One region of the Streptomyces sp. NPDC042336 genome, then DNA from elsewhere that is predicted to be linked to it. Evidence: predicted binding sites of a transcription regulator. Region 1 holds the regulator's gene; each other region holds the start of a gene.
The links. The regulator HrcA, encoded in region 1, represses chaperone genes, less so after heat shock. The targets are predictions, from matches to a motif close to TTNGCACTCNGNNNNNCNGAGTGCNAA.

Region 1 (6,536 bases):
GCGCCAACTCCTCGGGGGACACGCCCCCTTCGGGGCCGACGACGAGCACGATGTCGCCGGTGGCGGGGAGTTCGACGCCGGACAGGGGTTCCTCGCCGCTCTCGTGGAGTACGGCGGCGAAGTCGGCCTCGGCCAGAAGTGAGGCAACCTGCTTGCTCGTCGCCGCGTCCGCGACCTCGGGGAAGCGGACCCGGCGGGACTGCTTGCCCGCCTCGCGGGCCGTCGCCCGCCACTTGCCGAGTGCCTTCAGGCCGCGCTCGCCCTTCCACTGCGTGATGCACCGGGACGCCGCCCAGGGCACGACGGCGTCGACCCCGACCTCGGTCATCGTCTCGACGGCCAGCTCACCGCGGTCGCCCTTGGGCAGGGCCTGGACGACGGTGATCCGGGGCTGCTCGGCGGGCTCCTCGCGCACGCCGCCGACGACGGTGACGACCAGGCGGTCCTTGCCCTCGGCGGACTTCACGACGCCCTCGGCCCAGCGGCCCCTCCCGTCGGTGAGGACGACGTCCTCGCCCGCCCGCAGGCGCTTCACGGAGACGGCGTGCCGCCCCTCCGGGCCGCCGAGGACGTACTCCCCCGCGGGCAGGTCCTCCGGCCGCAGGGAGTCGGCCACGAACACCGGTGCCGTCATCGTGCGCCGCCTCCCGCCGCATAGCCCGACAACGCTGTCCCGGCGGCGGCGAGTTCGGCCGCCAGCACCTCCACCAGCTGTCCGGCGGGCAGTTCCCGGGCCATCCGGTGGCCCTGTCCCGCCCACAGTGCCATCCCCTGCGCGTCGCCCGCCTTCGCCGCCGCCCTGCGCACCGGCGCGGTGAGGTGGTGCACCTCGGGGTAGGCGGCCGGGGCGTAGGGGCCGTGCTCGCGCAGGAAGCGGTTGACCAGGGCGCGGGCGGGGCGGCCGGAGAAGGCCCGGGTGAGTTCGGTGCGGACGAACAGCGGGTTGGTCAGCGCCTGCTTGTGCAGGTCGTGGGCGCCGGACTCCGGAGTGGCGAGGAACGCGGTGCCGAGCTGGGCCGCGCTCGCGCCGGCCGCGAGGACCGCGGCGATCTGGGTGCCGCGCATGATGCCGCCGGCGGCGACGATCGGCAGGTTCACCGCCTCCCGGACCTGGGCGACCAGCGACAGCAGGCCGGTGCCGGCGCCGCCGGTCTCCGGGTTGTCCCGGTGGGTGCCCTGGTGGCCGCCGGCCTCGACACCCTGGGCGATCACCGCGTCGGCGCCGGACTGCTCGACGGCCCGGGCCTCGTCCGCGGTGGTCGCGCCGACCAGGGCGAAGGTGCCCACGCGGTGCAGGGAGTCGACGACCTCGCGGCTCGGGACGCCGAAGTGGAAGGACACCACCGGTACGGGGTTGTCCAGCAGCACGGCGAGCTTGGTGTCGTAGCCGTCGTCCCGGCCGCAGTCGGGGTCGCCCAGCTCCGTCTCGTACCAGGCGGCCTCGCCGGCCAGCTGGTGGGCGTAGACGTCGACGGCGGCGGCGTTGAAGGGCACGGCGTCGGCCGCTCCGGCGGAGCCGGTGGCCGCGCCGGGGGTCTCCGGCTGCGGGAGGAAGAGGTTGACGCCGAACGGTCGGCTCGTCAGCCCCCGCAGCTGTTTGATCTCCTGGTACATCCCGTCCGCGGTCTTGTACCCGGCGGCCAGGAAGCCCAGCCCGCCCGCCTCGGACACCGCGGCCGCGAGCCGTGGCACGGAGACGCCGCCCGCCATGGGCGCCTGCACGATCGGGTAGGGGAAGAGATCGGTCAGTGCGGAGGACATGACGGCATGTTGTCACGTCCTCCACACAAGTCCGAATCCGGGCTTCCGTCGGCATACGCCAGAAGCATCCGCTTCCCCGGCAGGGCGTCAGCGCCCGTTGAAGGCGTCCTTCAGCCGGGAGAACAGCCCCTGCTGCCCCGGCTGACCGTGCCTGCCCGGGGGCAACCCCCGGACCCCGGCAGCCCCCGCGCCGGCACAGCCGACCCGCCCCGCCGAGCTGCGCGTCAGCGCCCGTTGAAGGCGTCCTTCAGCCGGGAGAACAGCCCCTGCTGCCCGGGCTGGAACTGCCCGGTCGGGCGTTCCTCGCCGCGGAGCTTGGCCAGCTCGCGCAGGAGGCGTTCCTGTTCGGGGTCGAGCTTGCCCGGGGTGGTGACCTCGACGTGGACGATGAGGTCGCCGCGGCCGCCGCCGCGCAGGTGGGTGACGCCCCGGCCGTGCTTCGGGATCGACTGGCCGGACTGGGTGCCCGGGCGGATGTCGACCTCCTCCATGCCGTCGAGGGTCTCCAGCGGCACCTTGGTGCCGAGGGCCGCCGCCGTCATCGGGATGGTGACCGTGCAGTGCAGGTCGTCGCCGCGGCGCTGGAAGGTGGAGTGCGGCAGCTCGTGGATCTCGACGTACAGGTCGCCGGCGGGGCCGCCGCCGGGGCCGACCTCGCCCTCGCCCGCGAGCTGGATCCGGGTGCCGTTGTCGACACCGGCCGGGATCTTCACGGTCAGGGTGCGCCGGGAGCGGACCCGGCCGTCGCCCGCGCACTCCGGGCACGGGGTCGGGACCACGGTGCCGAAGCCCTGGCACTGCGGGCAGGGGCGCGAGGTCATGACCTGGCCCAGGAAGGACCGGGTGACCTGCGAGACCTCACCGCGGCCGCGGCACATGTCACACGTCTGCGCCGACGTGCCCGGCGCCGCACCCTCGCCGTTGCAGGTGTTGCAGACGACCGCGGTGTCGACCTGGATGTCCTTGGTCGTACCGAACGCGGCCTCGTCCAGCTCCACCTCGATGCGGATCATCGCGTCCTGGCCGCGGCGGGTGCGCGAGCGCGGCCCGCGCTGCGACGCCGTACCGAAGAACGCGTCCATGATGTCCGAGAAGTTCCCGAAGCCGCCCGCGCCGAAGCCGCCCGCACCACCGCCGGCGGCCTGCGAGAGGGGGTCGCCGCCGAGGTCGTAGACCTGCTTCTTCTGCGGGTCCGACAACACCTCGTAGGCGGCGTTGATCTCCTTGAACCGCTCCTGGGTCTTCGGATCGGGGTTGACGTCCGGGTGCAGCTCGCGGGCGAGCCTCCGGAACGCCTTCTTGATCTCGTCCTGGGAAGCGTCGCGGCGCACGCCGAGTACGGCGTAGTAGTCCGTGGCCACCTACGACTCCGCCAGGATCTGTCCGACGTACCGTGCCACTGCGCGTACCGCTCCCATCGTTCCCGGGTAGTCCATGCGGGTCGGTCCGACCACGCCGAGCTTGGCAACCGCCTCGCCGCCCGAACCGTAGCCGACCGACACGACGGACGTTGAGTTGAGTCCTTCGTGGGCGTTCTCATGACCGATCCGTACGGTCACGCCCGGATCCTTCGCCTCGCCGAGCAGCTTGAGGAGCACGACCTGCTCCTCCAGCGCCTCCAGCACCGGCCGGATCACCAAGGGGAAGTCGTGCCCGAAGCGGGTCAGATTGGCGGTGCCGCCGATCATCAGCCGCTCCTCGTTCTCCTCGACCAGCGTCTCCAGGAGAGTGGAGAGCACGGTGGAGACCGTACCGCGATCCTCGGCCTCGAAGGGCTCCGCCAGATCTTCCACCAGAGCCGGCACATCCGTGAAACGGCGTCCCGCGACCCGGCTGTTGAGCCGCGCCCGCAGATCGGCCAGCGAAGCCTCGCCGAACGGCGCCGGGCAGTCCACCATCCGCTGCTCGACCCGGCCGGTGTCCGTGATCAGCACCAGCATCAGGCGCGCGGGCGCGAGCGAGAGCAGCTCCACGTGCCGCACGGTCGAGCGGGTCAGCGACGGGTACTGCACGACCGCGACCTGCCGGGTGAGCTGCGCGAGCAGCCGCACCGTGCGGGCCACCACGTCGTCGAGGTCGACGGCGCCCTCCAGGAAGTTCTGGATGGCACGCCGCTCGGGCGCGGTCATCGGCTTGACGCCGGCCAGCTTGTCGACGAAGAGCCGGTAGCCCTTGTCGGTCGGGATGCGCCCGGCGCTGGTGTGCGGCTGGGCGATGAACCCCTCGTCCTCCAGGGCCGCCATGTCATTGCGCACGGTGGCCGGGGAGACACCGAGGTTGTGCCGCTCGGTGAGGGCCTTGGAACCGACCGGCTCCTCGGTGCCGACGTAGTCCTGGACGATGGCACGCAGCACCTTCAGCCTGCGTTCACTGAGCATCGGCGCGCACCTCCAGCTGTCCGTCCGCCCGTTTCCGGCCTGTCTGTCCTGGCACTCATGGCTCGCGAGTGCCAGACTTCCCCGGCCCAGTGTACGGCCGTGGGGTACGCCCCCGGCAAGGCCGGGGCGATGCCGTTAGCGTCGTCGCCGTGACGGTGACTTGGGAAGAGCGGGGCTGGGAGCGGCTGGCGGACGGGGCGGGGCGGTGCCGGCTGCCGGGATGGGACTGCACGGCGGGGCTGGTGCTCGGCGCGGACGCGGCGCTGATGGTGGACGCGGGGTCGAGCCTCGACGAGGGCGCCCGGCTGCGCGAGGGGGCGCGGCGGCTCGCCGGCCGCCGTGTGACACATCTCGCGCTGACCCACCCGCACTTCGACCACGTCTTCGGCGCCGCGGCGTTCGAGGGCGCGGAGGTGTACGGCGCCACGGGCGCGGGCGCGCTGTTCGCGCCGGGCGGACGGGGGCGGGAGGCGCTGCGCGCGGACGCGGTGGCGGAGGGCCTGGACGCGCGCCGGGCGGCGGAAGCGGCGGACGCGCTCGTCCCCGTCCGGCACGAGGTCCGCGGCGAGTGCGGGCTCGACCTGGGCGGTGGACGGCGGGTCCTGCTGGCCGACGTGGGCCCGGGCCACACCGGGCACGACCTCGCGGTGCTGGTGCCGGGCGCCCCGGCGGTCGTCTTCTGCGGCGACCTGGTCGAGGAGTCCGGCGAGCCGCAGGCGGGCCCCGACGCCGTACCGGCGCGCTGGCCGGCCGCCCTGGACCGGCTGCTGGAGCTGGGCGGTGCCGACGCGCTGTACGTACCCGGTCACGGAGCGGTGGTGGACGCGGCCTTCGTCCGGGCCCAACGGGACGCGCTGGCCGCCCGGTTCGGCGTGTCGCGCTGATCACGGAGCGGGCGTTCCTCGTATCGTCGGGAGAATGCGCCAGTACTCCGCCGACCTGACCCCTCCGTGGAAGAAACCGCAGCCCGTCCCCGAGGTACCGGCCGATCCCGGCCTGGTGGTCGAGGAGCCCGGCACCGGGTTCTGCGGCGCCGTGATCGGCTGCGAGGCGGGCACGGTGACCCTGGAGGACCGCTTCGGCAAGCACCGGGTGTTCCCGATGGAACCGCGCGGCTTCCTGCTGGAGGGCCGCGTGGTGACGCTGGTCCGCCCGTCCTCCACCGGTCCGGCGCGCTCCGCCCCCTCCCGTACGGCGTCCGGTTCGGTCGCCGTCCCCGGCGCGCGGGCACGGGTGGCGCGCGCCGGGCGCATCTACGTCGAGGGGCGGCACGACGCCGAGCTGGTCGAGAAGGTCTGGGGCGACGACCTGCGCATCGAGGGCGTGGTCGTGGAGTACCTGGGCGGCGTGGACGACCTGCCGTCGATCGTCGCCGACTTCGCCCCGGGCCCGGACGCACGGCTCGGCGTCCTGGTGGACCACCTGGTGCCGGGTTCGAAGGAGTGGCGGATCGCGGAGGCGGTGACGAGCGAGCACGCGCTGGTCGTGGGCCACCCGTACATCGACATCTGGGAGGCCGTGAAGCCGTCGTCGGTCGGCATCGACGCCTGGCCACGCGTCCCCCACGGCCAGGACTGGAAGACGGGGGTGTGCCGGGCCCTGGGGTGGCCGTCGGAGAACACGGGCGCGGTGTGGCAGGCGATCCTGGCGCGGGTGAGGTCCTACAAGGACCTGGAGCCGGAGCTGCTGGGACGGGTGGAGGAGCTGATCGACTTCGTCACGGGTAGCGGTGGGGCCTGACTCCGGTGAACGTCCCGAATGCGCTGGTGTCGAGATCGACGCCCAGAGCCTCCAGCGGCAGTCGGTCGCCGAATTTCACGATCTCCTGAGTCAGGTAGTCGGCCTCCTCACCCTGGCCGGTGGGCTTCGTCAGCAGGACGCACTGCGCCATGATCGGGTCCAGGACGAGGTAGAGGGGGATCTTTCCCGCCGCGTAGATCGAGCGCTTGGTTACGTAGTCCTGGTGGACGCTGGACTTGGAGACGACCTCCACGACCATCGTGACCAACTGGCAGGCCAGCAGGCGACCTGATGCAGGCACAAGCTCCCGCCGCAACACAACCAGGTCCGGCACCGGCTCGCTCGCCTCGTCGAGAATGTCGACGTCCTGGGTCTGCAGACGAGACCAGCGCTGCCGTGGGATCTGGTCCTGCACATCGGCAACAATCATGTTGTGCACGATGTCAGGGCTGGCCATCATCACGATTACCCCCCGGAGAAGCTCCACTTTCACGCCCTCGGGAGGCTCAAGTTCCTGGAAGTACTTGGTCATCCCACGTTCGTCCACAGCGGTCATCTCCGTGGCCCTCCACATCCGCCGCGTCCTTTTGGCGGCAGCTTATGAATCAGACTAGGTTCCGAACCTCCATCCCGCACCGATTCACTCCCCCGAGTGAT
Region 2 (6,536 bases), on a different contig from region 1:
CGCCAGGTCCGCCTGGAAGGTGCCGAAGAGGAGGGGGATGTCCAGGGCGTGGCAGGCGCCCAGCGCGCCGCCGTAGGCCGGTGCTGGCCAGGTGAGTTCGTAGACGTGGGCCCGGCCGCCGCCCGCGAGGTGGGCCTCTGCCAGGTGGAGGGACGGCATCGCGAACAGCCAGTCGGTCTGGACGTGTTCGTACAGGTCGTTGGCCGCCGCGTCCGGGAAGGCCGCGCGGTAGGCGGCCTCACCGCCCGGGGCGTACAGGCGCAGGGCGGCGCTCGCCCGGTCCTCACCGATCTCGCCGAGCTTGCCCGCCATCATCGTGAACAGCCGGTTCTCGTCACGGTTGTGACCGACTATCACCTCTACGTCCCGGGCCGCGCCGGACGCCAGCGCCTGCCACGGCGCGACCGGCAGGAACTCGCCGTCCACGACCGGCGCGTACGGGGTGAGCGTGGGCGCCGCCTGGCCCCAGCGGGCGACGTTGCCGGGCATCTTCGGGGCGAGGGCCTGGCCCGCCCCGACGAGCTGCGCCGGGGCGATGTCCGAGAGGTCCTCGACGGTCGGGCGCAGGCCCAGCTCGGCGGCGAGGGCGGAACCGATGTCGGCGGCGAGTTCCGGGGAGAAGAAGGTGCCCGGCACGCTCTGCGCGACGGCCCGCCGGAAGAGTCCGGCCGCACGGGGCATCGCCAGCAGCGAGGCCACGGAACCGGCGCCGGCCGACTCGCCGAAGACGGTGACCCGGTCGGGGTCGCCGCCGAACGCGGCGATGTTCTCCTGCACCCAGACCAGCGCCGCCACCTGGTCGAGCAGGCCCCGGTTGGCGGGGGCGCCCTCGATGTGGGCGAAGCCCTCCATGCCGACGCGGTAGTTGAGGGTGACGACGACGAGGTCGCCGTCGGCGGCGATGCGGCGGGCGTCGTAGGCGGGGTTGCCGGAGTGGCCGAGTTTGTAGGCGCCGCCGTAGATCCAGACCATGACCGGGCGCTGGGCGGCCGGATCGGGGGCGGGGGTCCAGACGTTGACCGTCAGCCACTCGTCGCCCCCGGTGGCGTCCGGGGGGCCGGCGGTGCCCGCGGCGCCCAGGTCCTGCGGGGGCGGCGGGCCGAAGGCGTACGCGTCGCGCACGCCGTCCCAGGGACGGGGGCGGCGCGGGGCGGCGAACCGGGCGTCGCCCACCGGTGGCTGGGCGAACGGGATGCCCCGGAAGACGGTCAGGCCGTCCTCGGTCCGGCCGCGCACCGCGCCGGAGGAGGTGCGCACCACGGGTTCCACTGACTCGGCAGCTCCAGAGATCGTCATCCTTGGGACCCTACGCCGTGGTGCGCACCGGGCTCAGCTGAGGGTCTTCAGCGATGCCGCGTCGTACGGGGCGAGTTCGTCGAAGCGGCCGGTGAGGACCTTCTCGGCCCACCGCGGGTCGTGGAGCAGCGCGCGGCCGACGGCGACGAGGTCGAACTCGTCGCGCTCCAGGCGGTCGAGGAGGTTGTCGAGACTGCGGACGGGGGCGCCCTCGCCCTGGAAGGCCTTGGTGAAGTCGCCGTCGAGGCCGACCGAGCCGACGGTGATGGCGGTCTTGCCGGTGAGCCTCTTGGTCCAGCCGGCGAGGTTGAGGTCCGAGTCCTCGAACTCGGGGAGCCAGTAACGGCGGGTGGAGGCGTGGAAGGCATCGACACCGGCCGAGGCGAGCGGGGCGAGGATGGCCTCCAGCTCCTGGGGCGTCTCGGCGAGGCGGGCGTCGTAGGCCTCCTGCTTCCACTGGGAGTAGCGGAAGATCACGGGGAAGTCCGCGGAGACGGTCTCCCGTACGGCGGCCACGATCTCGGCGGCGAACCGCGTCCGGGCCACGGGGTCGCCGCCGTAGGCGTCGGTGCGGCGGTTGGTGCCGGACCACAGGAACTGGTCGACCAGGTAGCCGTGGGCGCCGTGGATCTCCACGCCGTCGAAGCCGATGCGCTCGGCGGCCGCGGCGGACTCGGCGAAGGCGCCGATGACGTCGTCCAGGTCGCGCTGGGTCATCGCGGTGCCGGTGGGCTCGTCCTCGCCGATGCGCAGGCCGGACGGGCCGACGGCGGGGGCGTCAGGGAAGGGCTGCTCCCCGGGCTTGCGTACCATGCCGATGTGCCACAGCTGCGGCACGATCGTGCCGCCCGCCGCGTGCACCGCCTCGGCGACCTTCGTCCAGCCGGCGAGCTGCTCCTCGCCGTGGAAGCGCGGGACGCGGTCGCTCTGCCCGGCCGAGTCGTGGCCGACGTAGGTACCCTCGGTGACGATCAGTCCGACTCCTGCGGCGGCACGGCGGGAGTAGTACGACACCACGTCCTCGCCGGGGACGCCGCCCGGGGAGAACATCCGGGTCATCGGCGCCATCGCGATGCGGTTGGGCACGGTGAGGCCGTTGATCGTGGCCGGGCGGGCGAGCAGTTGGGCGGCGCGGGTGGCGGCCTCGGCGGGGGTGACGGTCACGTGGGGGCTCCTGAGGTGGGTACCGGTCAGTATGTGCGCGCGCATTCAACGCACTCCAACGGGAACGGACCCGCCCCGCCGGACCATTCCGCCCGGCGTCCCGGTGTGACCCGGGCCATAGCGGAAGGGCGTGGGGGACGAGTGGGGGCCGGACACGCCCGAGGGCGGCACCCCCCTCTCGGGGAGTGCCGCCCTCGGTCCGTACTGGACGGTCGATCAACCGGAAGCGGTCGATCAGAAGTCCATGTCACCGCCCGGCATGCCGCCCGGGGCGCCCGCCGCGGCGGCCTTCTCCGGCTTGTCGGCGATGACGGCCTCTGTGGTGAGGAACAGCGCGGCGATGGAGGCGGCGTTCTGCAGGGCAGAGCGGGTCACCTTCGCCGGGTCGATGATGCCCTCGGCGATCATGTCGACGTACTCACCGGTCGCGGCGTTCAGGCCGTGGCCGACGGTCAGGTTGCGGACCTTCTCCACGACGACGCCGCCCTCGAGACCGCCGTTGACGGCGATCTGCTTGAGCGGGGCCTCCAGGGCGAGCTTCACGGCGTTGGCGCCGGTCGCCTCGTCACCCGTCAGCTCCAGCTTCTCGAAGACCTGGGAGGCCTGGAGCAGGGCCACGCCACCACCGGCGACGATGCCCTCCTCGACGGCCGCCTTCGCGTTGCGAACGGCGTCCTCGATGCGGTGCTTGCGCTCCTTGAGCTCGACCTCGGTGGCGGCACCGGCCTTGATGACGGCCACGCCGCCGGCCAGCTTCGCCAGGCGCTCCTGGAGCTTCTCGCGGTCGTAGTCCGAGTCGCTGTTCTCGATCTCGGCGCGGATCTGGTTGACGCGGCCCTGGACCTGGTCGGCCGAGCCGGCGCCGTCCACGATCGTGGTCTCGTCCTTGGTGATGACGACCTTGCGCGCGCTGCCCAGCAGGTCCAGCGTGGCGTTCTCCAGCTTGAGGCCGACCTCCTCGGAGATGACCTCGCCGCCCGTGAGGATGGCGATGTCGCCGAGCATGGCCTTGCGGCGGTCGCCGAAGCCCGGGGCCTTGACGGCGACGGACTTGAAGGTGCCGCGGATCTTGTTGACGACCAGGGTCGACAGTGCCTCGCCCTCGACGTCCTCGGCGATGATCAGCAGCGGCTTGCCCGACTGCATGACCTTCTCCAGGAGCGGCAGCAGGTCCTTGACGTTGCCGATCTTGGAGTTGGCGATCAGGATGTACGGGTCGTCGAGCGACGCCTCCATACGCTCCATGTCGGTGGCGAAGTACGCCGAGATGTAGCCCTTGTCGAAGCGCATACCCTCGGTGAGCTCCAGCTCCAGACCGAAGGTCTGGGACTCCTCGACGGTGATGACGCCTTCCTTGCCGACCTTGTCCATGGCCTCGGCGATCAGCTCGCCGATCTGGGTGTCGGCGGCGGAGATGGAGGCCGTGGAGGCGATCTGCTCCTTGGTCTCGACATCCTTGGCCTGCTCGAGCAGGGCGGCGGAGACGGCCTCGACGGCCTTCTCGATGCCGCGCTTGAGGGCCATCGGGTTGGCGCCGGCGGCTACGTTGCGCAGGCCCTCCTTGACCAGGGCCTGGGCGAGAACGGTCGCGGTGGTCGTACCGTCACCGGCGACGTCGTCCGTCTTCTTGGCGACTTCCTTGACCAGCTCGGCGCCGATCTTCTCGTACGGGTCCTCGAGCTCGATCTCCTTGGCGATGGAGACACCATCGTTGGTGATCGTGGGGGCGCCCCACTTCTTCTCGAGGACGACGTTGCGGCCCTTGGGGCCGAGCGTCACCTTGACGGCGTCCGCGAGCTGGTTCATGCCGCGCTCGAGGCCGCGCCGCGCCTCCTCGTCGAACGCGATGATCTTGGCCATGTGAAGTGGTCCCTCCAGGACTGGGGGTGATTCCTTCGGACCGCGCCCGCGCCCGCGACGGACGGCTCGCCGACCTTGTGGTTCCTTCCCCACCCGGCCCGCGGGCCTCACCGACCCGGTCCTTCGTTGTCACTCTCACCTTCAGAGTGCTAACGCAATGATTAGCACTCGGCATGGTCGAGTGCAAGCGCCTCTCGGGGATCGGGGCCCGCCGTCAGCCGCCCGCGAACAAGGTCCCGGCGGGCATCCGGACAGGCCGAAGGGCCCGTACCCAGTGGGTACGGGCCCTTCGGACGAAGGCCGGGTGCTGCGCTGGCCGCGCGTCTCAGGCGCTGAGGCGAACCATGTCGGCCTGCGGGCCCTTCTGACCCTGCGAGATCTCGAACTCGACCCGCTGGCCTTCTTCGAGGGTGCGGTAGCCGTCCATCTGAATCGCGCTGTAGTGGACGAAAACATCCGCACCACCGTCGACCGCGATGAAGCCGTACCCCTTCTCCGCGTTGAACCACTTGACGGTGCCCTGAGCCATGCCTAACTCCCCTATTACTGGCCCTTGCACAGATCCGCACTTCGCGGACCCGGGTCAGACCTCGCCCCCTCACGACTGGGGGCGTGCGCCGGAACGCGTCGACCGCGGCTGAATGTATCTGTCCAACTGCCGTCTGCAACAGGTCAATCGGACGAGAAATCTGGACGCACCCGGTCCGGAATGTGGCGAGAATTCGCCTGAATTCGGGTCAAGTCGGGGCACACAAAGGGAACAAAAGCCGCAGAATACGCACGCACTTTGGCTACTTCTTGTCGGGCGGGCGGCAGGAATTAACGGTTCCCGTTGTGCTGATCGGGAGCGCGTTCCCCAACTCTACCGCGCTCAATCACATGGAATTGCCCCCTCCGTTTCTCTTACGGAGAGGGCAATACGCACTACAAGGTGTATCTGCTACCGCCTCATCCGCCGGCGACCGCGGGGATGATCGAGACGCCCGCACCGTCCGGGGTGGCGGTCTCCAGGCCCTGCTCGAAGCGGACGTCGTCGTCGTTGACGTAGACGTTGACGAAGCGGCGCAGCTTGCCCTGGTCGTCCAGGACGCGGGCGGCGATGCCGGTGTGGTTCTTCTCCAGGTCGGAGATGACCTCCCCGAGGGTGGCACCGTCGGCGCTCACCTCGGCCTTGCCACCGGTGTAGGTACGCAGGATGGTCGGGATACGAACGGTCACGCTCATGCGAGGCCAGCCTCTCGGAAGGAGTCCAGGTTCGGGCGGATCGTGGCGGTCAGGCCGGTGCCGGCCACCGCGTCGAGGGTCTTGAGGCCGTCGCCGGTGTTCAGGACGACCGTGGTGAGCGACGGGTCCAGCACGCCGTTCTCGATCAGCTTCTTGGTGACGCCGACGGTCACGCCGCCCGCCGTCTCCGCGAAGATGCCCTCCGTGCGGGCGAGCAGCTTGATCGCGTCCACGACCTGCTCGTCGGTCACGTCCTCCACGGCGCCGCCGGTGCGGCGGGCGATGTCGAGGACGTAGGGGCCGTCGGCCGGGTTGCCGATGGCCAGTGACTTGGCGATGGTGTTCGGCTTCTGCGGGCGGACCACGTCGTGGCCGGCCTTGTACGCCGTGGAGACCGGCGAGCAGCCCTCGGCCTGCGCGCCGAAGATCTTGTACGGCCGGTCCTCGACCAGGCCGAGCTCGATCAGCTCCTTCAGCCCCTTGTCGATCTTCGTCAGCTGGGAGCCGGAGGCGATCGGCACGACGATCTGGTCGGGCAGCCGCCAGCCGAGCTGCTCGCAGATCTCGTACGCGAGGGTCTTGGAACCCTCGGCGTAGTACGGCCGCAGGTTGACGTTGACGAAGCCCCAGCCCTCGCCGGCCGAGTCGCCGATCAGCTCGGAGCAGAAGCGGTTCACGTCGTCGTAGTTGCCCTCGATGCCGACCAGCTCGCCGCCGTAGACGGCGGCCATCACGACCTTGCCCTGCTCCAGGTCGTGCGGGATGAAGACGCAGGAGCGGAAACCGGCCCGGGCGGCGGCGGCGCCGACGGCACCGGCGAGGTTGCCGGTGGAGGAGCAGGAGAGGGTGGTGAAGCCGAAGGCGCGGGCGGCCTCGATGGCCTGGGCGACGACGCGGTCCTTGAAGGAGTGCGTGGGGTTGCCGGAGTCGTCCTTGACGTACAGCCCGCCGGTGACGCCCAGCTCGCGGGCGAGGTTGTCGGCCTTGACGAG
Region 3 (6,536 bases), on a different contig from region 1:
GAGGCGTCGGCGAGGACGCCGGTCCGGCGCTGGACGAGGTGGCCCAGTTCTGCGGCCTGCGGCCCGAGGAGATCGCCGAGCACGCCGGGCTGCTGGTCGCCGCCGGCTGGCTCGCGGAGGAGGCGGACACCGCCGACGGGCGGCTGCGGGGCCGGCTCGCCGAGCGCGTACTGCCGCTGAGCGGACTGCTGTGACGGCTCGTCGCTGAGGTTCGTCAGGGGCATCGCCCAAAGGGGGCACCGGAACCGGCACACGAGAAGAACGGTGCCCGGCCCCCCGCAGGGGGCCGGGCACCGTTCGCTCAGCTCAGCTCAGCGCAGCGCTCAGTGGGAGTGGCCGTGGCCGTGGCCCGCGGCGGCCGGCTCTTCCTCTTCCTTCTTCTCGACGACCAGGGTCTCGGTCGTCAGCAGGAGGGAGGCGATGGAGGCGGCGTTCTCCAGGGCGGAGCGGGTGACCTTCACCGGGTCGATGACGCCGGCCTTGACCAGGTCGCCGTACTCGCCGGTGGCGGCGTTGAAGCCCTGGCCCTTGTCGAGCTCGGCGACCTTGGAGGTGATGACGTAGCCCTCCAGGCCGGCGTTCTCGGCGATCCAGCGCAGCGGCTCGACGGCGGCGCGGCGGACGACCGCGACACCGGTGGCCTCGTCGCCGGTCTTGCCGAGGTTGCCCTCCAGCACCTTGACGGCGTGGACCAGCGCGGAGCCACCACCGGAGACGATGCCCTCCTCGACCGCGGCGCGGGTCGCGGAGATGGCGTCCTCCAGACGGTGCTTGCGCTCCTTCAGCTCCACCTCGGTGGCGGCGCCGACCTTGATCACGCACACGCCTCCGGCCAGCTTCGCGAGGCGCTCCTGGAGCTTCTCGCGGTCCCAGTCGGAGTCGGTGGACTCGATCTCGGCCTTGATCTGGTTGATGCGGCCCTCGACCTCGTCGCGCTTGCCGGCACCGTCGACGATGGTGGTGTCGTCCTTGGTGACGGTGATGCGGCGGGCGGTGCCGAGCACGTCCAGGCCGACCTGGTCGAGCTTGAGGCCGACCTCCTCGGAGATGACCGTGGCGCCGGTGAGGACGGCCATGTCCTGCAGCATCGCCTTGCGGCGGTCGCCGAAGCCGGGGGCCTTGACGGCCACCGCGTTGAAGGTGCCGCGGATCTTGTTGACGACGAGGGTGGAGAGCGCCTCGCCCTCCAGGTCCTCGGCGATGATCAGCAGCGGCTTGGAGGCGTTGGCCTGGATGACCTTCTCCAGCAGCGGCAGCAGGTCCGCGATGGAGGAGATCTTGCCCTGGTTGATCAGGATGTACGGGTCGTCGAGGACGGCCTCCATGCGCTCCTGGTCCGTCACGAAGTACGGCGACAGGTAGCCCTTGTCGAAGGCCATGCCCTCGGTGAAGTCCAGCTCCAGACCGAAGGTGTTGGACTCCTCGACGGTGATGACACCGTCCTTGCCGACCTTGTCCATCGCCTCGGCGATCAGCTCGCCGACCTGCTGGTCCTGGGCGGACAGCGCGGCCACGGCGGCGATGTCGGACTTCTCGTCGATCGGGCGGGCGGTGGCGAGAAGGTCTTCCGACACGGCGGCGACGGCCGCGTCGATGCCCTTCTTCAGCAGCGCCGGGGAGGCACCGGCGGCGACGTTCTTCAGGCCCTCGCGCACGAGCGCCTGGGCGAGCACGGTGGCGGTGGTGGTGCCGTCACCCGCGATGTCGTTGGTCTTGGTCGCCACCTCCTTCACCAGCTGGGCGCCGAGGTTCTCGTACGGGTCCTCGACCTCGACCTCGCGGGCGATGGTGACGCCGTCGTTGGTGATGGTGGGGGCGCCGAACTTCTTGTCGATGACGACGTTGCGGCCCTTGGGGCCGATCGTCACCTTCACGGTGTCGGCGAGCTTGTTGACGCCGCGCTCGAGGGCGCGACGGGCGTCCTCGTCGAACTTCAGGATCTTCGCCATGGGAGCGTGAGCCCTCTTCCGGAAATCTTGGGGTTATACGGCAACTGCGCCCCCGACGCCCGGCTTTTTATGGTCGCGGGAGCCAGGGGCGCAGCTGGAAAGCAAGGTGCTTCGGTGAAGTGAAGAGCTACTTCGCCACTTCTACTTCTCGACGATCGCGAGCACGTCGCGGGCCGAGAGGACGAGGTACTCCTCGCCGTTGTACTTCACCTCGGTGCCGCCGTACTTGCTGTAGAGCACGACGTCGCCGACGCTGACGTCGAGCGGAAGACGGTTGCCGTCCTCGAAGCGGCCCGGGCCCACGGCCAGGACGACGCCCTCCTGGGGCTTCTCCTTGGCGGTGTCCGGAATGACCAGGCCCGAAGCCGTGGTCTGCTCGGCGTCGAGCGGCTGGACCACGATGCGGTCCTCGAGCGGCTTGATGGCAACCTTGGAGCTGGCGGTCGTCACGATCCGACCTCCCCCTTCGGAGATCTCACGGGGTTAACTGTCTGAGGTGGCGACCAGGTCGATCCGTCGTCGCGGGTGCCGGACCTGCCCGTCGCTGTGTTGGCACTCTCCGGTGGGGAGTGCCAGAGCCGAGACTATGACCGCGGTTAGCACTCGGTCAAGCGGAGTGCCAATGCCGGCGGCGCGTCGGCGGAGATTTTCGGGTGAACGCCGGGTCGTGGAGGGCACCCGGCACGGGTGTGGGCGTCGCCGGGGGCCGCCGCCCCCAGACCCCCGCTTTCGGCCCCGACGGCCTCGTGCTCGAACGCCGGACGGGCTGTGGCTACAGGTACTTTTCCAAGTTGCCCACCGTCAGCCCCTGCTCCTCGATCGTCTCCAGCAGGCGTGCCGTGCGGGCCGCCAGGTTCGCGGCCGTCGGGTGGTCCGGGTCCACGGCCACGATGTCGCCGGGGTGGAGGCGGTGGTCGCCGCGCGTGTACGTGAGGGCGCCCTCGGCGTCGAGGGTGGCGCGCCACAGGACGAGGGCCGTGATGCCGCAGTCGGCGGCGGCGCGCAGGGTCGTGGTGTCGTACGTGCCGTGCGGCGGGCGGAAGAGGTGGGCGCGGACGCCGAAGCGCGACTGGAGCTTGGTCTGCTGGCCGCAGATCTCGGCGCGCTGGCCGGTGTACGGCAGGCCGCGCAGGGAGCGGTGGTCGAGCGTGTGGTTCTGCAGGCTCGCACCGAACGGACGCAGCCGGGCGAGGTCGCCGTACGCCGGTCCGGCGACGGTGTCGGTGAGGAACAGGGTGACCGGGAGGCGGCGTTCGCGGACCAGGCCGGTGAAGGCGGGGTCGCGCCCGGCGCCGTCGTCGTACGTGAGGAAGACGACCCGGTCGGTGGTGCGGACGTGGTCGACGACGGGCGGCAGGGTCCGGCCCCGGTCGGCGTCCCTGCCGCTCTTCTGGGCCGGGTCCCCGGCCGCCGCGTGCGGGACGGGGGCGGCCGGCCGGTCGCAGGCGGCGAGCGGGAGCAGCAGGGCGGCCAGGGCGGCGCCGGCCGGGCGGAACCGCCCTCGCCTCACAGGTAGTCCTCCAGGCGGGCGACCGCGTACCCGTCGGCGGTGATCCGGTCCAGGAAGCGGCGGACCATGTCGGTCATCGTGCCGTCCCAGTCGTCGGTGCCCCGGAAGTGGGTGAGGACGATGTCGCCGGGGTGCAGGTCCTGGTCCCACTCGCGGTACTCCCAGTGGTCGACGTACACCTCCTCGCTCCAGATCGGGGCGTACTCGATGCCGCAGGACTTGGCGGCGCGCAGGGTGTCGCCGTCGTAGTTGCCGTAGGGCGGGCGGAAGAGGACGGGGCGCTTGCCGTAGTGCTTCTCCATGACGTCCTGCATGCCGCAGATCTCCCGCTTCTGCTCCTCGTAGGAGAGCGCGGGCAGGTAGGGGTGGCTCAGGGTGTGGTTGTTGAGGGTGACGCCGCGGGCCTGCATCTTCTTGAAGTAGCCGTAGTCGTCCTTGATCTCCTCGTCGGTGAGGAAGACGGTGTACGGGATCTTCAGCTCGCTCATCATCTTCAGGAACGCCGGGTCCTTCTCGGCGCCGTCGTCGATGGTGAGGAAGACGACCTTCTCCTTGGTGGGCACCGTGGTGAAGACCGGAGGGAGGTCGTCCTCCTCCTGGCCGTCGACCTCGAAGCCCTCGCGGGGCTTGATCTCCGGCTTCTTCTCGGGGGGTGCGGGGGCCGTCAGCGGGACCCTCTTGAGGTCCCAGCGCTTGGCGGCGGCGGCCAGCGCGGCCCGGGCCTCACGCGCCTTCGCCGCGCCGTCGACCGCGCGGGCCGGGGGCGCCTGCTGGCCGGGGGCACCCCGCACCTCGGGGGTGTCGTCCTGCGCGCAGCCGGCGGCGAGGGCGGCGACGGCGAGGACGGCGGTGGCACGAGGCACCCGGGACAGGCGACGCGACGCCCGACTTTTGTCATTTTGTACGACTGCTCGCATGGTGCCGGATCCTCGCAGTCACCGGCCGCCGAGCCCGGCACGACACCGCGCCGCAGGCACACCGTCCACCGACTGGCCCACAATGAGTCGGTGAACGACCTGGACTCCTTCCGCGCCCTGCTCGCCCCCGAAGGCCGCGCGCTCCTCGACGAGGTCCGCGACACCGACCCCGCGCGGGAGTTGGCGGTCGCGACCCGGCTGCGGCGCACGCATCCCGCCGGGCTGGTCTCGGCGGCTCTCGGGCAGGCGCGGCTGCGGCAGCGCGCGGTGGCGAAGTTCGGGGCCGAGGACGCCGGACGGATGCTCTTCACGCCCAACGGGGTCGAGCAGTCGACGCGCGCGAGTGTGGCGGCGTACCGGGCCGAGTGCCTCCAGGCGCTCGGGGTGCGGGCCGTCGCCGACCTGTGCTGCGGGATCGGTGGCGACGCGATCGCGTTCGCCCGCGCCGGGATCCGGGTCCTCGCCGTCGACCGGGATCCGCTGACCTGTGCGGCAGCCCGCGCCAACGCCGACGCGCTCGGTCTCGCCGACCTGATCGAGGTGCGTGAGGCCGATGTGACGGAGGTGGACACGGCCGGGTACGACGCCGTGTTCGTGGACCCCGCCCGGCGTTCCTCCAAGCGCGGCCGGATCTTCGATCCGGAGGCCTACTCCCCTCCCCTGTCCTGGGCCGTGTCCGCCGCGCTCGGTGCACCGCTCGGACTGCTGAAGATCGCGCCCGGCATTCCGCACGAGGCGATCCCCCCGGAAGCGACGGCCGAGTGGGTCTCGGACGGCGGGGACGTCAAGGAGGCGATGCTGTGGTTCGGCCCGGACGTGACGCCGGGGGCGCGGCGGGCGACGCTGCTGCCCGCCGGAGCGGGGATCCACGCGACCCCCGCGACCATGCTCCCGGACCCCGGGGTCCGGCCGGTCGGCAGGTACCTGTACGAGCCGGACGGCGCCGTCATCCGCGCCCACCTGGTCGCCGAGGTGGCCGACGAACTGGACGGCGGGCTGATCGACCCGACCATCGCCTACGTCACCGCCGACGAACGGCACAGCACGCCCTACGCCACCGCCTACGAGATCACCGACCGGATGCCGTTCAACGTCAAGAAGCTGAAGGCGCTGCTGCGGGAGCGCGGGGTCGGGACGCTGACCGTGAAGAAGCGGGGCTCGGCGGTCGAGCCGGAGGAACTGCGGAAGAAGGTCAAGCCGCAGGGCCCGAACGCCGCGACCGTGTTCCTGACCCGGGTCGCGGGGGCGCCGACGATGCTGATCGGGCACCCGGCGCGTTAACCGGTCGCCTCCTGCCCGCGGCGCAGCAGGAGTGCGCGTTCGCGGGTGTTGCGGGTCAGGGACGCCGCCCGTTCGAACTCCGCGCGGGCCTCGGCCGTGCGGCCCAGGCGGAGCAGGAGGTCGCCGCGGACGCTGGGGAGCAGGTGGTAGCCGCGCAGGGCGGGTTCGGCGGCGAGGGCGTCGACGAGGGCCAGGGCGGGGGCCGGGCCCTCGGCCATGGAGACGGCGACCGCGCGGTTGAGTTCGACGACCGGGGACGGGGCGCGGGCCGCGAGCAGGCCGTAGAGCGTGGCGATGCGGGGCCAGTCCGTCTCCTCGTACGTGTAGGCCGTCGCGTGGCAGGCGGCGATCGCGGCCTGGAGGACGTACGGGCCCGGGGCGCCGGAGCCGGAGGTGGCGCCGGCGTGGTCGAGGGCGGTGAGGCCGCGGGCGATGAGCAGGCGGTTCCAGCGGTGGCGGTTCTGGTGCTCCAGGAGGACGGGCTCGCCGTCGGGGCCGGTGCGGGCGGCGGTGCGGGAGGACTGGAACTCCAGCAGCGCGGTCAGGCCGTGGACCTCCGGTTCCTTCGGCATCAGGGCGGACAGGACGCGGGCCAGGCGCAGGGCGTCCTCGCACAGGGCGGGGCGGAGCCAGTCGTCGCCCGCGGTGGCCGCGTACCCCTCGTTGAAGATCAGGTAGATGACCTCCAGGACCGAGCCGAGGCGGGCCGCGCGGTCGGGGCCGTACGGCACCTCGAAGCCGATGTTCTTCCTGGCCAGGGTGCGTTTGGCGCGCACGATGCGCTGGGCGACCGTCGGCTCGGGGACGAGGCAGGCGCGGGCGATCTCCGGCGTGGTCAGTCCGCCGAGCAGGCGGAGGGTGAGGGCGATGCGGGCCTCG

Region 2: groL (chaperonin GroEL) is a predicted target of HrcA. The motif match lies at 4,482-4,508, and genes of this name have one in related genera.
Region 3: groES (co-chaperone GroES) is a predicted target of HrcA. The motif match lies at 2,546-2,572, and genes of this name have one in related genera.

The regions. Positions count from the first base shown of each region.
Region 1 is NZ_JBVJEA010000001.1:585,562-592,097, reverse strand. It holds gene ACZ6IM_RS02770 (16S rRNA (uracil(1498)-N(3))-methyltransferase) at 1-634, opposite strand, end outside; gene ACZ6IM_RS02765 (nitronate monooxygenase) at 631-1,761, opposite strand; gene dnaJ (molecular chaperone DnaJ) at 1,986-3,122, opposite strand; gene hrcA (heat-inducible transcriptional repressor HrcA) at 3,123-4,139, opposite strand; gene ACZ6IM_RS02750 (MBL fold metallo-hydrolase) at 4,289-5,023, shown strand; gene ACZ6IM_RS02745 (DUF3097 domain-containing protein) at 5,058-5,879, shown strand; gene ACZ6IM_RS02740 (Uma2 family endonuclease) at 5,857-6,453, opposite strand; gene hemW (radical SAM family heme chaperone HemW) at 6,536-6,536, opposite strand, start outside.
Region 2 is NZ_JBVJEA010000005.1:384,241-390,776, forward strand. It holds gene ACZ6IM_RS14630 (carboxylesterase/lipase family protein) at 1-1,296, opposite strand, end outside; gene ACZ6IM_RS14635 (NADH:flavin oxidoreductase) at 1,330-2,460, opposite strand; gene groL (chaperonin GroEL) at 2,695-4,320, opposite strand; gene ACZ6IM_RS14645 (cold-shock protein) at 4,646-4,849, opposite strand; gene ACZ6IM_RS14650 (ubiquitin-like small modifier protein 1) at 5,269-5,544, opposite strand; gene thrC (threonine synthase) at 5,541-6,536, opposite strand, start outside.
Region 3 is NZ_JBVJEA010000008.1:10,515-17,050, reverse strand. It holds gene ACZ6IM_RS18750 (hypothetical protein) at 1-194, shown strand, start outside; gene groL (chaperonin GroEL) at 324-1,949, opposite strand; gene groES (co-chaperone GroES) at 2,091-2,399, opposite strand; gene ACZ6IM_RS18735 (polysaccharide deacetylase family protein) at 2,722-3,459, opposite strand; gene ACZ6IM_RS18730 (polysaccharide deacetylase family protein) at 3,456-4,376, opposite strand; gene ACZ6IM_RS18725 (class I SAM-dependent methyltransferase) at 4,467-5,657, shown strand; gene ACZ6IM_RS18720 (RNA polymerase sigma factor) at 5,654-6,536, opposite strand, start outside.